Regions from separate parts of the Desulfitobacterium sp. THU1 genome, predicted to be linked through region 2. Evidence: predicted binding sites of a transcription regulator. Region 2 holds the regulator's gene; the other holds the start of a gene.
What was found. Region 2 encodes CtsR, which represses protease genes until heat stress. Its sites were predicted from a motif close to AAGGTCAANNAAGGTCAAAT; they were not measured.

Region 1: clpB (ATP-dependent chaperone ClpB) is a predicted target of CtsR. The motif match lies at 1,910-1,929, and genes of this name have one in related genera.

The regions. Positions count from the first base shown of each region.
Region 1 covers NZ_JBBWUA010000016.1:29,953-33,374, reverse strand. The annotation lists gene clpB (ATP-dependent chaperone ClpB) at 1-1,816, opposite strand, end outside; gene AAC978_RS12290 (phospho-sugar mutase) at 1,992-3,422, opposite strand, start outside.
Region 2 covers NZ_JBBWUA010000009.1:64,133-67,554, reverse strand. The annotation lists gene AAC978_RS09525 (MFS transporter) at 1-296, opposite strand, end outside; gene AAC978_RS09520 (universal stress protein) at 432-860, shown strand; gene AAC978_RS09515 (hypothetical protein) at 956-1,285, shown strand; gene AAC978_RS09510 (CtsR family transcriptional regulator) at 1,499-1,969, shown strand; gene AAC978_RS09505 (UvrB/UvrC motif-containing protein) at 1,987-2,484, shown strand; gene AAC978_RS09500 (protein arginine kinase) at 2,489-3,422, shown strand, end outside.

The DNA of each region.
Region 1 (3,422 bases), on a different contig from region 2:
ATAAGAAGGAGCCTAAAGGACGATTGGGGTCTTGTAGTCCGGCACGAGCTCGACGTACAGCGTCAGACACCGCTTTGACGGCTTCCTCCTGCCCGATGACACGTTCATGTATCCGCTCTTCCATATGAACTAGCTTAGCTAATTCACTTTCGAGGAGCTTCGCTACCGGAACCTGTGTCCACTTGGCTACTACCTCTGCGATATCCTCTTCGCCAACCTCTTGCTTTAATAAAGAATTTTTGCGTGTTCGTAGCTGCTCCTCTGAGGCATTCAAATCCTTCTCTAATTTAGGTAATATACCGTATTGAAGTTCAGCAGCTTTGTTATAATCATAAGTTTGTTGAGCTTGCTCCATCTTTGTGCGTGTTTGATCAATTTCTTCTTTTAATTTATTGATCTTTGTGAGAACTTCCCTTTCCCCCTGAAGTTGGGCGTCTAGAGCCCCCCGATCTTCTTTGAGATTTGCTAAATCTTCATCTATCTTGGCAAGGCGCTCTTTACTCCCTTCGTCCTTTTCTTTCTTTAATGCCTCCCGTTCAATTTCTAATTGAAGCATACGGCGCTTGATTTGATCTAATTCATAGGGGTCACTGGTGATTTCCATGCGCAACCGAGCCGCAGCTTCATCCACAAGGTCAATAGCCTTATCAGGCAAAAAACGGTCACTGATATACCGATCGGAAAGTACAGCCGCCGCAATGATAGCACCATCAGTAATCCTTACCCCGTGGTGAGTTTCATAGCGCTCTTTGAGACCGCGCAATATGGAGATAGTATCTTCGACAGTGGGGGCACCTACCATAACGGGTTGGAAGCGTCGTTCTAATGCCGCATCCTTTTCAATATACTTGCGATATTCTTCTAAGGTGGTGGCACCGACCATGTGCAGCTCACCCCGAGCTAACATGGGCTTGAGCATGTTACTAGCATCCATTGCTCCTTCTGCCGCTCCTGCCCCGACGACCGTGTGAAGTTCATCGATGAAGAGGATAATATCTTCGCGCTCTTGGACTTCCTTAAGTACTGCTTTAAGACGTTCTTCAAACTCACCCCTATATTTGGCTCCGGCGATGAGCAATCCCATATCCAAGGCGATTACCTTCTTATCCTTAACGGATTCGGGAACGTCACCTCTGACAATGCGTTGGGACAAACCTTCCACAATCGCAGTTTTGCCAACCCCAGGTTCACCGATAAGAACAGGGTTGTTTTTGGTTCGTCGGGAGAGGATTTGAATTACCCGGCGGATTTCCTCGTCACGGCCAATCACCGGATCTAGCTTCCCCCGACGAGCTTGCTCCACAAGATTACGTCCATATTGCTCGAGGGCCTGAAAGGTTCCTTCAGGGGTCTGACTGGTAACCCGCTGGGTTCCTCGAACTTCCCGCAGAGCTTGCAGGAGTTTTTCACGAGTGAGCCCTTCTTGCTTTAAGAGCTTTTCTGCTCCCCCTTCCCCTTTCTCAAGAATAGCTAGAAGAAGATGCTCTGTGCTTACATATTCATCTTTAAACGTGTCCATTTCATCGTGAGCGGAGACCAGAACAGTTCGCAGGCGCGGTGAAGAAGTTAGTTGGACGGATGTCCCCGTCATCCGGGGTAAGCGTTGTATATCTTGACGTACTTTTTGAGCCAATGCTCCCACAGGGATATCTAGTTTTGTTAAGACTTGAGGGACTACTCCCTCTCCTTGTTCAAGTAAAGCCAAAAGTAAATGCTCAGGCTCTACTTGGCTGTTGCCATTCCGTTCTGCCATAGTTTGAGCTTGTATGATGGCTTCTTGGGATTTTTGCGTAAAGCGATTGGTATCAAAAGACATGGTGTTGATCACTCCTTTATCAATAACTTAATATTCCATAAAACTCTATATTCAATAAGTCTCTCTAAATATATTATAAGCACAACTCAATTAAAGGTCAATAAAGATCAGACATTATTTTTATTAAAAAACCCCTAAGCTTGACTTAGGGGGTGGATGGAGAGTTGCTATTCACTTAATCAGCAACCAGCTTTAGCAAATCAGATTTTACTCGCTCAAGGGTGTTTTGCAGTTCTTGAGGATTAACATCTCTGATATTGAAATAGAATTTTATCTTGGGCTCTGTACCTGAGGGTCGGGCCATGACGAAGCCGCCTCCCTGTAAAGAATAGCGTATGACATTAGACTGAGGCAGTAAAAGCGAATAATTCTCTTGTGGCGCAATGATTCTTTTTCCTTTCCTCAGTTCATAGTCATCGATGCGTTCGATAAGTATCCCCCCGAAAGATTCCACCGTGGTCTCCCGAAGAGTAGTCATCATCCGCTGCATTTTCTCTTTGCCCTCCTTACCTTGCAAGGTCATGGAGATTTGATCATCGACAAAATAGCCATAGCGTTGGTATATGTCTTCAAGGACCTCAAGCAAGGAACGACCTTCTCTTTCTTGATAATAGAGAGCGGCTTCACAGAGTAGTAAGGATGCGATAACGGCATCCTTATCACGGACGAAATGCCCCGCAAGATACCCATAACTCTCCTCAAATCCAAACTGGAAATTCCCAGTTCCTAGATTCTCCATTTCCTGCTCTTTCTCAGCAATAAACTTAAATCCTGTGAGAACATTTTCGATTTGAACCCCTAAGTCCATTACCATTAGATCAGCAAGATCTGTGGAAGCAATTGTTTTGATAATCACCGCATCATCCGGTAGAATCCCCAAGCTCCTCTTTTGGGTTATGAAATAATAGGCTAACAGGGTGCCCACTTGATTTCCGGTGAGTTGCTGATATTCTCCAGAAGGAGTGCGAATGGCCATGCCGAGACGGTCCGCATCTGGATCGGTGGCTATCAGGATTTGGGCATTCTGAGCTTTTCCATATTTTCGAGCTAGATCAAAGGTAGAGGGGATTTCCGGATTAGGATAAGGAACCGTAGGGAATTCTGAGTCAGGCTTTTCCTGCTCGGGAACAGTGAATACTGAGTAGCCCATTTCGGTTAAGACACGCCTCACCAACATATTGCCCGCCCCATGTAAGGGGGTATACACTAAGGAAAGGTTCTTCCCTTTTTCTTGGGCAAGGTCTGGGTATAATGCCAATTCTTTAACCTTCTTTAGATATGCATAATCCAGCTCCTCCCCTAAGTCGATAAGCAGCCCCTTTTCCCTGGCGTCCTTTTCCGGAAGAGGGTGAATATCATTCCACTGTTGATGAGCGTTAATACGATCAAGAATTTGATTGGCACGGTCTGGAGGGATTTGCCCTCCATCCTCCCAATAGACTTTATATCCGTTATACTCTTTGGGGTTGTGACTGGCAGTAATGACAATTCCCGCTTGAGCAAGTAAGTGTCGAACAGCAAAAGATAGCTCCGGAGTTGGACGAAGATTCTTAAATAGATAGGCCTTTATCCCGTTACGAGCAAGAATCAATGCTGCTTCTCGCGC
Region 2 (3,422 bases):
AAGAGTCCGCAGAAGTTAATTTTGCGAACACCGATGCGGTCAACGAGAATGCCGACGGGAATCTGCATAAGGGCATAAGCGTAATAGTTCATAGCAGTCAAGTTCCCTAGAGTTAAGGCATTCATGGGGATTTCTTGGGTCAGCTGATCAGCCACTGAACCCACCGATAGTCGATGAAAAAAGACAGTAATAAAGGCTATGACTAAGATGCTCCAACTGCTCCAGCCATAGCGTGATGTTTTTAAAGCGAACTGCAAGTTCTCCACTTCTTTCTGTGTTTTAAACGTTTTAATCATATTAATTTCAGATATCTTTTAAATGTAGCGTTTCAAATTACTATTATAAGTTGCTTTTTGAAAAATAACTACTTAAAATTAAGACAAGAAAGAATTCCCTGAACAGGAGTCTTTCAATAGAAGGGAGGATTATCTATGTACAAAAAAATACTCGTCCCAACCGATGCCTCAGAATTTTCGGTACGTGCTTATAAAACAGCTCTTGAACTTGCAAAACAATTCGGAGCAGAGATCGTACTTATGCATGTTACTTATACACCACAGGCCCTTTGGGGATATACTGTGTCCTATGGATTTACCATGTCCCAAGAAGATATCTTGAAAAACGCTGAATTGGCCTTGGAGGCTACCCTCGCGGGGATTGATACGGGAGAGGTGCCTGTTCGTACAGTTTTAGAGATCGGCCATCCCGTCATGAAGATCATCGATCAGATCAAGCAGGATGAGATTGATTTGGTGATTATCGGTAGTCACGGCTATGGACCAATCACAGGTTCTGTACTGGGTAGCGTCAGTCAGCGCGTTCTCCAAAAGGCACCCTGCCCGGTCCTGCTCATAAAATAGGACTTTAGCCCTGCTCCCAGGAGCAGGGTTTTTTACTTTAATAAAGAATACCAAGAAGTGCAAGACTAACCCAGCAACAGGAGCGTAAGATAGCTATGAAAGAAAAAGAGATTCGGTTGACACCTGAAGAGATTGATTACTTATTAAAAGGAACGATTCATTGGGAGGATCTTTCCGCTCGATCGGAAGGCCCTTTACGAAGCACCATTGATCCGGCAGTCCCAAAGGACGCATCCGTCTCTCTTAGTCATGAACCTCGGGTTAGAAGTAAGTTTACTACTCAAAATGATCCTGAGCCAGACAAGAATGATCTGGATAACGAGGGTGATCCGCCGCTTTTTTGGTCAGGTGCAAAAGTGTATATCTTATTATCGGTGATGGGGTGTATTACCTTAGGGACGTGGGCATACTTCGTCTTTGCCTAATAGGCAAAGACGAAGTTTTTTATTTTACTGTATTTTTAGTATGACGAATGAGGATGTATGGATTTTGCAAAAGATAGGCTAGGGACTCGGGGAAGAAAATCTTTAAAAAGTTCTTTAGAGTCTTTGCAAAAAGAACATTTTGGGGTAGAATACTATTAAAGGTCAGAGAAGGTCATAAGGTCAAAGAATGTCATGATCAAGGGAGTGTCGTATATGGGAAATCTTGCGGACCGTATTGAGATGCATTTGAAGCGAATCATAGAACAATCAACAGAGGGCTTTATCACCCTCCAGCGAGGTATTCTTGCGGAGGAATTTTCCTGCGCTCCATCTCAAATTAATTATGTGCTGGAAACTCGCTTTTCTATAGATCGAGGTTATTTAGTGGAGAGTCGTCGGGGTGGTGGTGGCTATCTCAGGATTGTTCGTTTGAGCTTTAGTGATGATGGGGAATTCCAAAACATCATGAAACAGTTAATTGGCAATCAGTTAACGGAGAATCGCGCGAATGATCTATTGCAGCGTCTCTATGAAGATGAACTTGTCACGCGACGGGAAGAGGAAATTATCAAGACGATTCTCCACCGAGACACCTTAGGACTGGAGAATATCAAAACCAATAGCCTACGAGCTCATATCATGAAGCGGATCCTGTTAACCCTAGGCCGTGAGGATTTGCACTGAGAACAGGAGGGAACCACATGCTATGTCAACATTGTCAGCAAAGAGAGGCTAATGTCCAAATCACCAAAATAGACAATGGAGAGATGGTCAAGCTTTTTATATGTGATCAATGCGCTAAAAACGCCCCGGAAGTAAGCTTCGTCTTCAACCCGGGAATCATTCCGGATTTTTTGCAGTCGCTTTTTAGTGTGACGACTAACTCTAAAGCCTTGCAGGAAGAAGCCTGCCCGCAATGTGGACGTCGGCTTTCTGAAATCACCCAAGCCGGTAAGCTAGGTTGCAGTGGCTGTTATGATAAATTCCAAGCGGAGCTGGAGCCCATCCTGCGGAAGATCCACGGGGGCGGCTACCATGTTGGTAAGATTCCCGCCCGCAAAGGAGCGTCCCTCCGAGAGAAGATGGAGGTCAAAAAGCTTAAAGAAAAGCTTCAGCAACTCATTCGCAATGAAGAATTTGAAGCAGCGGCAACGGTTCGCGATCAGATTCGTAAACTCGAGCAGAAGCTGGGGGAGTGAGACGATGGAGAGAAAAGAACACTTGCTAAAACACAGTGAATGGATGAAGGAAAGGCCGGATATGCCGGTGGTTTTGAGCAGCCGAATTCGTCTAGCCCGTAATCTAGAAGGAGTTCCTTTTCCTTTAGGACTTACCGAGGAAGCCTCCCAAGAGGTTGAGAAGAAGGTTTCTCAGCAACTAGAAGAGCTAGCGATTGATGGTCAGAAGCTCACCTATTACTCGATTAAGGATTTGACCGCGATTGAGCAATATGTCCTTATCGAAAAACATTTGATCAGTCCGGCCCTTGTGAGTGCAAGAGGAGCTCGGGGGGTAGCCATAAATCCTGATCATCGGGCATCGGTGATGGTGAATGAAGAGGATCATATCAGAATTCAGGTCCTACTCCCGGGAAATCAATTAAAAGAGGCCTTTCACTTGGCGAATACCTTAGACGATGAGTTAGAACATCGCTTGGATCTGGCTTATCGAGAAAACGAAGGTTATCTGACCGCTTGCCCCACAAATGTCGGAACAGGCATGCGGGCCTCGGTGATGGTCCATATCCCGGCACTTGTCATGACCCATCGGGTTCAGCAGCTACTGGGAGCCCTTAATCAACTGGGTTTGGCGGTACGGGGACTCTACGGAGAAGGCTCACAAGCCTTTGGGCATATCTATCAGGTATCTAATCAGATTACCCTAGGCAAGAGCGAAGAGGATACACTGACCCATCTGGAGGCGGTGACTCTTCAGATAGTTGAGCAAGAAATTCATGCTCGGGAGAGCTTGGCTAGAGAGGCCCGAGTTACTCTGGAAGATAAGGTCTGGAGGGCAAGGGGTACACTAGAAAATGCTAGGCTACTCAAATCGGAGGATGCACTGCAAAGCTTATCCCTAGATCGTCTGGGGATAGACATGGGTATACTTCCTCCTCACCAGCGTAGCTTTAGCACCT